Regions from separate parts of the Streptomyces sp. NPDC104761 genome, predicted to be linked through region 2. Evidence: riboswitches for the same ligand, from Rfam matches in the RefSeq annotation. Region 2 holds a riboswitch; the other holds the start of a gene.
The links. Region 2 has a riboswitch for glycine ahead of gcvT (glycine cleavage system aminomethyltransferase GcvT). Riboswitches for the same ligand answer to the same signal wherever they lie in the genome.
Positions count from the first base shown of each region.

Region 1: another riboswitch for glycine. It lies ahead of gcvP (aminomethyl-transferring glycine dehydrogenase); the one in region 2 lies ahead of gcvT (glycine cleavage system aminomethyltransferase GcvT).

Region 1 is NZ_JBVJNZ010000030.1:9,800-13,196, reverse strand. It holds gene gcvP (aminomethyl-transferring glycine dehydrogenase) at 1-1,997, opposite strand, end outside; glycine riboswitch at 2,175-2,268, opposite strand; gene ACZ63F_RS41705 (PRC-barrel domain-containing protein) at 2,382-2,762, shown strand; gene ACZ63F_RS41700 (DNA polymerase IV) at 2,857-3,397, opposite strand, start outside.
Region 2 is NZ_JBVJNZ010000012.1:294,362-297,758, reverse strand. It holds gene gcvH (glycine cleavage system protein GcvH) at 1-133, opposite strand, end outside; gene gcvT (glycine cleavage system aminomethyltransferase GcvT) at 245-1,372, opposite strand; glycine riboswitch at 1,421-1,530, opposite strand; glycine riboswitch at 1,531-1,626, opposite strand; gene ACZ63F_RS30370 (AAA family ATPase) at 1,810-2,484, shown strand; gene ACZ63F_RS30365 (enhanced serine sensitivity protein SseB) at 2,584-3,375, shown strand.

The DNA.
Region 1 (3,397 bases), on a different contig from region 2:
GCGACGTGCTCCTCGAAAACCCCGTGCGTGGACGGGTAGGTGATCATCAGCACGGCGAGTTCGTCGCGGTGCTGCTCGATCTTCGCCCGCAGGTCGGCGACGTCGATCTCGCCGTCCTCGGCGGTCTTCACGACGACGACCTTCATGCCCGCCATGACGGCGCTGGCGGCGTTGGTGCCGTGTGCGGACGACGGGATCAGGCACACGGTCCGCTGTGCGTCGCCGTTGGCGCGGTGGTACGCGCGCACGGCGAGCAGGCCGGCGAACTCGCCCTGCGATCCGGCGTTGGGCTGCAGGGACACCTTGTCGTAGCCGGTGACCTCGGCGAGCCGCTCCTCCAGCTCCCGGATCAGGGTCAGGTAGCCCTGCGCCTGCTCGGCGGGCGCGAACGGGTGCAGCTGGCCGAACTCGGGCCAGGTGACCGGCTCCATCTCGGTGGTCGCGTTGAGCTTCATGGTGCAGGAGCCCAGCGGGATCATGCCGCGGTCCAGCGCGTAGTCCCGGTCCGCGAGCCTGCGCAGGTAGCGGAGCATCGCGGTCTCGGAGCGGTGCTGCTGGAAGACGGGGTGGGTCAGGTAGCCGTCGGTGCGCAGCAGCGCCTCGGGGAGCGAGTCCTCGACGACGGCGTCCAGCGCCTCGACGTCGCCCTTGACGCCGAAGGCCGTCCAGACGGCGCTCAGCTGGGCGCGGGTGGTGGTCTCGTCGCAGGCCATGGAGACGTGGTCGGCATCGACGAGCCGCAGGTTGACACCGGCCTCGCGGGCGGCGGCGGCGATCCCGGCGGCCTTGCCGGGCACGCGCGCGGTGAGGGTGTCGAAGTAGGCGCCGTGCACGATCTCGACACCGCCGGCCGTGAGCCCCGCGGCGAGGATCGTGGCGTAGCGGTGCGTCCGCTGCGCGATGGCCCTGAGCCCCTCGGGCCCGTGGTAGACGGCGTACATGCCGGCCATCACGGCGAGCAGCACCTGCGCGGTGCAGATGTTGCTGGTGGCCTTCTCCCGCCGGATGTGCTGCTCGCGGGTCTGCAGCGCCAGCCGGTACGCCTTGTTCCCGTCGGCGTCCACGGAGACACCCACGAGGCGCCCGGGCAGGCTGCGCGCGAACTTCTCGCGGACCGCCATGTAACCGGCGTGCGGACCGCCGAAGCCCATCGGCACACCGAACCGCTGGGTGGTGCCGACGGCGATGTCGGCCCCGAGCTCACCGGGCGAGGTCAGCAGGGTGAGCGCGAGCAGGTCGGCGGCGACGGTGACGAGCGCACCCACCTCGTGCGCCTGCTCGACGACGGCCTTGATGTCGCGTACGGCACCGGAGGCGCCGGGGTACTGGACGAGCACCCCGTTGATCTCCCGCCCGGCGAGCTCCGCCGGAATGCCGTCGGTGAGGTCGGCGACCACGACCTCCACGCCCGTGGGCTCGGCCCGGGTCTGGATCACGGCGACGGTCTGCGGCAGCGCGTCCGCGTCGACGACGAAGACGCCCTTCTTGTTCTTGCCCATGCGCAGCGAGAGGGCCATCGCCTCGGCGGCGGCCGTGCCCTCGTCGAGCAGCGAGGCACCGGAGGTGGGCAGCCCGGTGAGGTCGGCGACCACGGTCTGGAAGTTCAGCAGCGCTTCCAGGCGCCCCTGGGAGATCTCCGGCTGGTACGGCGTGTAGGCCGTGTACCAGGCGGGGTTCTCCATCACGTTGCGCAGGATGACGGGCGGCGTGAAGGTCCCGTAGTACCCCAGGCCGATCATCGAGTCGAGCACCTGGTTCCGGTCGGCCAGGGAGCGCAGTTCGGCCAGCACCTCGGCCTCGGTGCGGGCACCGGGCAGGTCGAGCCGGTCGGCGTTCTTGATCACGTCCGGCACGGCGGCGGCGGTCAGCTCGTCGAGCGAGCCGTAGCCGACCTGGGCGAGCATCTTGGCCCGCGCCTCGTGGTCGGGGCCGATATGGCGCTGCTCGAAGGGAATACCCTGCTCGAGTTCGGAGAGCGGGATGCGCTGGGCGGTCATTGCGGAGGCCTCCTGGTCTGACGCGACCTTCGAGGGGTACCCCGGCACGGGTACCCCGACGGCCTCCCCCTCTGTCATCTGACCTGAGAGCTTCGCCGGTGCGCCCTAGCGGGCCATCGGCTTGCACCGTCGGTGAGAGCGGACACCGTCGACATCCGCCCTGCTTTCCAGAGTGACCTCGTCCGTGCGGTACGTGGGCCTGAGAGATTCCGGGGAGGATTTGCTCCTTCGGCGCCTCCGGTTTCCCGGAGGACTCTCCCGCACGGGGTCAGCAGCCGCTGTCAGCCTACCAGCGGGGGCAACACCGGAGCCTTCGAGTGGCCGCCTCCTTCAATGTGCTCTTTTGTAGTGCTTACGGATGAGTTGCGACCAAGTGGAGGGCCCGTGCAGACCGACATCGATCCGCGCAACCTGATCGGCCGCAAGGCGTTCGACCGCAACGGCACGAAGATCGGCACGATCGACGAGGTGTACCTCGACGACGCGACGGGCGTGCCGGAGTGGGCGGCCATACGCACCGGCCTGTTCTCCAGGGACGCCTTCGTCCCCCTGGAACCCAGCGAACTGGTCGAGGGCACTCTTCAGGTCCCCTTCGACCGCGCCCTGATCAAAGACGCCCCCGACTTCGGCGTGGGCCGCCACCTCTCCCCCGAACAGGAGCTGCAGCTCTACCACCACTACGGCCTGGACACGAGCGCCCCGCCACAGGACCATCCGGACCACGACTTCGGCAAGCTGGCGGGAACGGAGGACGCGGGCGCGTGAGGCCGACGCGGCCGAAGCACATGGCTGCGGGCAGTCGTGCCGCTGGGGCGATGGGCCGGTAAGCGTCCCCACCCCCGCCCAGCTCCACCCGCGGTCACGCACGCACGCCGTCCGCCGGACTCCCCGGCACCAACGGCAATGGCTCCGCGGGCTCCAGCTCGGGATCCTCGACCCGGAACGTCCGCACTCTCCCCGGCCCGACCGACCCCGGCGTCTCGAACCGCACCGTCACCCGCCCCAGCCCACTCCCCTGCACCCATCCGTGTCCGTACTCGGAGTGCCGCACGTCGTGCCCCGCGGGCCACCGCCGCTCGGCAGCCGCCTGCTCCTCGGTGACCGGCTCCGCAGCCTCGTCCTCCGCTGTGAACTCCGCCGCCCCCTCCCCGGCCGCCGCCTGCGCGAACAGGTCCTCCTGCGTGTAGTCGGCCAGCCCCGTCACCCCCACCCCCAGCAGGCGTACACCCCCCGTCGTGTCCACCGAGTCCAGCAGCCGCGCCGCCGCCTCCCGCACCACCGCCGGGTCGTCGGTCGGCCCCCTGAGCGTCTCGGACCTGGTGAGCGTCGAGAAGTCGTACCGCCGCACCTTCAGCACGATGGTCCGCCCGGACAGCCCGGCCCCCCGCAGCCGCCTTACA
Region 2 (3,397 bases):
GGAGCTGGACGAAGACGACGTCACCGAGCGCGTTGGCCGCGTGCTCCGTGATGCCGACCGTCGCCACGCCGTCCTCGGCGGCCGTGAGCCACTCGTGCTCCTTGCTGTAACGCAGCTGCTGGGGGTTGCTCATGGCCTGAATTCTCCTGTACGCGGGGAAGTGCTGGTGAAGGGGGGACTGCTGGGGATACGCGTGATCAGCGGCGATGTGCGCGGGGTCACGCCCGGTGGGCTGCCCGGTGGGCTACTTCTGGCGCTTGTAGAAGGGCAGTGCCACGACCTCGTACGGCTCGTGACTGCCCCGGATGTCCACGCCCACGCCCGCCGTGCCCGGCGCCGAGTGCGCCGCGTCGACGTACGCCATGGCGATCGGCCTGCCCAGGGTGGGGGAGGGGGCGCCCGAGGTGACCTCTCCGATCACCTCGCCGCCGGCGACCACCGGGTAACCGGCGCGCGGCACCCGGCGGCCCTCGGCGATCAGGCCGACGAGCACCCGCGGCGGGTTCTGCTCGGCGCGGGCGGCGGCCTCGGCGAGCGCGGCGCGCCCCACGAAGTCGCCCTCCTTCTCGAACTTCACCACCCGGCCGAGCCCGGCGTCGAACGGGGTGAGCGAGGTGCTGAGCTCGTGCCCGTACAGCGGCATGCCCGCCTCGAGGCGCAGCGTGTCCCGGCAGGACAGCCCGCATGGCACCAGGCCGGCGCCCTCGCCGGCCTTGGTCAGCGCCTGCCACAGCTCCACCGCGTGCTCCGGCTTCACGAACAGCTCGAAGCCGTCCTCGCCGGTGTAGCCGGTGCGCGCGATCAGCGCCGGAACGCCGGCGACGGTGCCGGGCAGCCCGGCGTAGTACTTCAGCCCGTCCAGGTCGGCGTCGGTGAGGGAGGCGAGGATGCCGGGGGACTCCGGGCCCTGGACGGCGAGCAGCGCGTACGCGTCCCGGTCGTCGCGGACCTCGGCGTCGAACCCGGCGGAGCGCTCCACGAGCGCGTCGAGGACGACCTGGGCGTTGGAGGCGTTGGCGACGACCAGGTACTCGGTCTCGGCCAGCCGGTAGACGATCAGGTCGTCCAGGATGCCGCCGTCGGCCCGGCAGATCATGGTGTAGCGGGCCCGGCCCGTGCCGACGGAGGCGATGTTCCCGACCAGCGCGTGGTTCAGCAGGGCGGCGGCCTGGGGGCCGGTCACGGTGATCTCGCCCATGTGGGAGAGGTCGAAGAGCCCGGCCCTGGTGCGTACGGCAACGTGCTCGTCGCGCTCGGAGCCGTAGCGCAGGGGCATGTCCCAGCCGGCGAAGTCGGTCATGGTCGCGCCGAGCGAGCGGTGCAGGGCGTCGAGCGCGGTGCGGCGGGGTGCGGCGGAATCGGTACTGCTCATCGGTCGGTCGTCTCCCGAAGGTCCCAAGGGCATGACAGGCGAGGGCTGTCCTCCCCATCTGTCATCGGAACCTGAGAGGTTCGCCCTGACCACGGACGTGATCACGGCTTGCACCTTGGGTGGAGCCACTGACACAGCGGCCCGCTTTTCAGATGTGCCTCGCCCGCGCGGTAACGGGGCCTGAGAGATTCAAGGGAGGGACTTGCTCCTTCGGCGCCCCAGCGAACGGCTGGGGACTCTCCCGCGCGGATTCAAGCGGCCGGTATGCAGTTGGCGCGGACATCATTGCACGCCGCCCGGGGCCGTGGCAGGCCCGACCCGTCCCGCGCCTTTGTGACGGCCCTGTGGCAGGACGCGAACGGAACCGCGAGACACCGTGCATTACCTTCTCTTTACGGTTCGTGGGGAAAACCTTTCCTGAACCCCCAGGGAGGACGATCACGGTGACAAGGACCACGGCATACGCGACGACGACTGGCATCGCCCTGCCCCGGCAGCCGGCGGCCCCGGCCCGCGAGCGGTGCGACGAGCTCGCCGCGCCGGTCGTCCGCGACCTGCGCGGCCGGGCCGGGCACAGCCCGCACGGCCTGCTCTTCGGCCCCCGGGACCTGGTCGTGGTCACCGGGCTGCCCGGCAGCGGAAAATCCACCCTGATGCACCGCACCGTGCAGGGCATCCGCATCGACTCCCAGGACACCCGCGACCGCTGGGACGCCCGCCTGGCCCGTCTCCTGCCGTACGCCGTCTACCGCCCGCTGGTCCGCCTCGCCCACTACGCCGGGCTGCGCCGCGCCCTCGGCACCGGCGAGGGCGTGGTCGTGCACGACTGCGGGACCCAGGCCTGGGTGCGCGACTGGCTGGCCCGGGAGGCCCGCCGCCGCGGCGGCACCCTGCACCTGCTGCTGCTCGACGTCACGCCGGGCACGGCCCTGGACGGCCAGCGCGAGCGCGGCCGGGGCGTCTCCCGGTACGCCTTCCTGCGCCACCGCAGGGCGGCCGGCCGGCTGCTGCGGGCGGCGGAGAGGGGCAGACTTCCCGAGGGCGTCGGCTCGGCGGTCCTCCTCGACCGGGCCGCGGCGGACGTACTGCGCCGGATCGGCTTCGCGGGCTGAGGCCGCCATCGGGGCCGAACCGGCTGGTGGGGTGGCTTTGTCGGCGTCACCCGCTAGCCTTTCCAGCCTCAGCAGCGGTTTCCAGCAGGCGGTAGGCAGATGGACTTCCCGGCGGACATTCCCGCGGACTTCCCGGCACAGGCGCACCCCCACCCGCACGGCGGGTGGCCCGGCAACGAACTGGAGGAGGTCCTGTCGGCCTCCCTCGGCGTGCCCGCGGCGGCCGGCCGGCTCATCGAGGTACTGGGCCGGAGCTTCCTGTGGATCCCGCTGCCCGAGGGCGGCGGCCCGCACAGCGGCCCGCTGGACCTGCCCACCACGCAGATCGAGGGCCAGGTGTACGTGCCGGTCTTCAGCTCCGAGGAGCAGTTCCGGCAGGTGGCCGGCTCCCACCTGTCGTACACGATCGCCCCGGCGGTCGAGTTCGCCCGCGGACTGCCCCCGCAGGTCGGCATCGCCGTCAACCCCGGGGGTGTCGTGGGTGTCCCGCTGCCGCCGGAGGCGGTCGCCCAGCTCTGCCGGGCCGGCCGCACCGAACTGGACGGTCCCGCCTCCGGCGGCCGGGTCCGCCTCTTCGAACCGGACTGGCAGGACGACCCGGTGGACTTCCTGGCCGCGGCGTCGGCGGAGTTCGCGGCGATCGGCGTGGTCGCCACGGCCCGCCGCTGCCTGGCCGCCATCGAGACGGCCGACCCGGTGATGTTCGTGGGCATCGAACTCTCCCAGTGGGAGGGCGACTTGCGCGCCCTGCCCCTGGAGGCCCTGGGCAGGGCGCTGGGCCGGGTCCCGGTGAAGTGGCCGGTGAACCTGGTCCTCCTGGACGTGGCGGACGACCCGGTGGGCCACTGGATGCGCGAGAGCGTGCGCCCCTTCTATCAGTACGGTCACTAGGAACGCCCTGGGGCAGCCGACT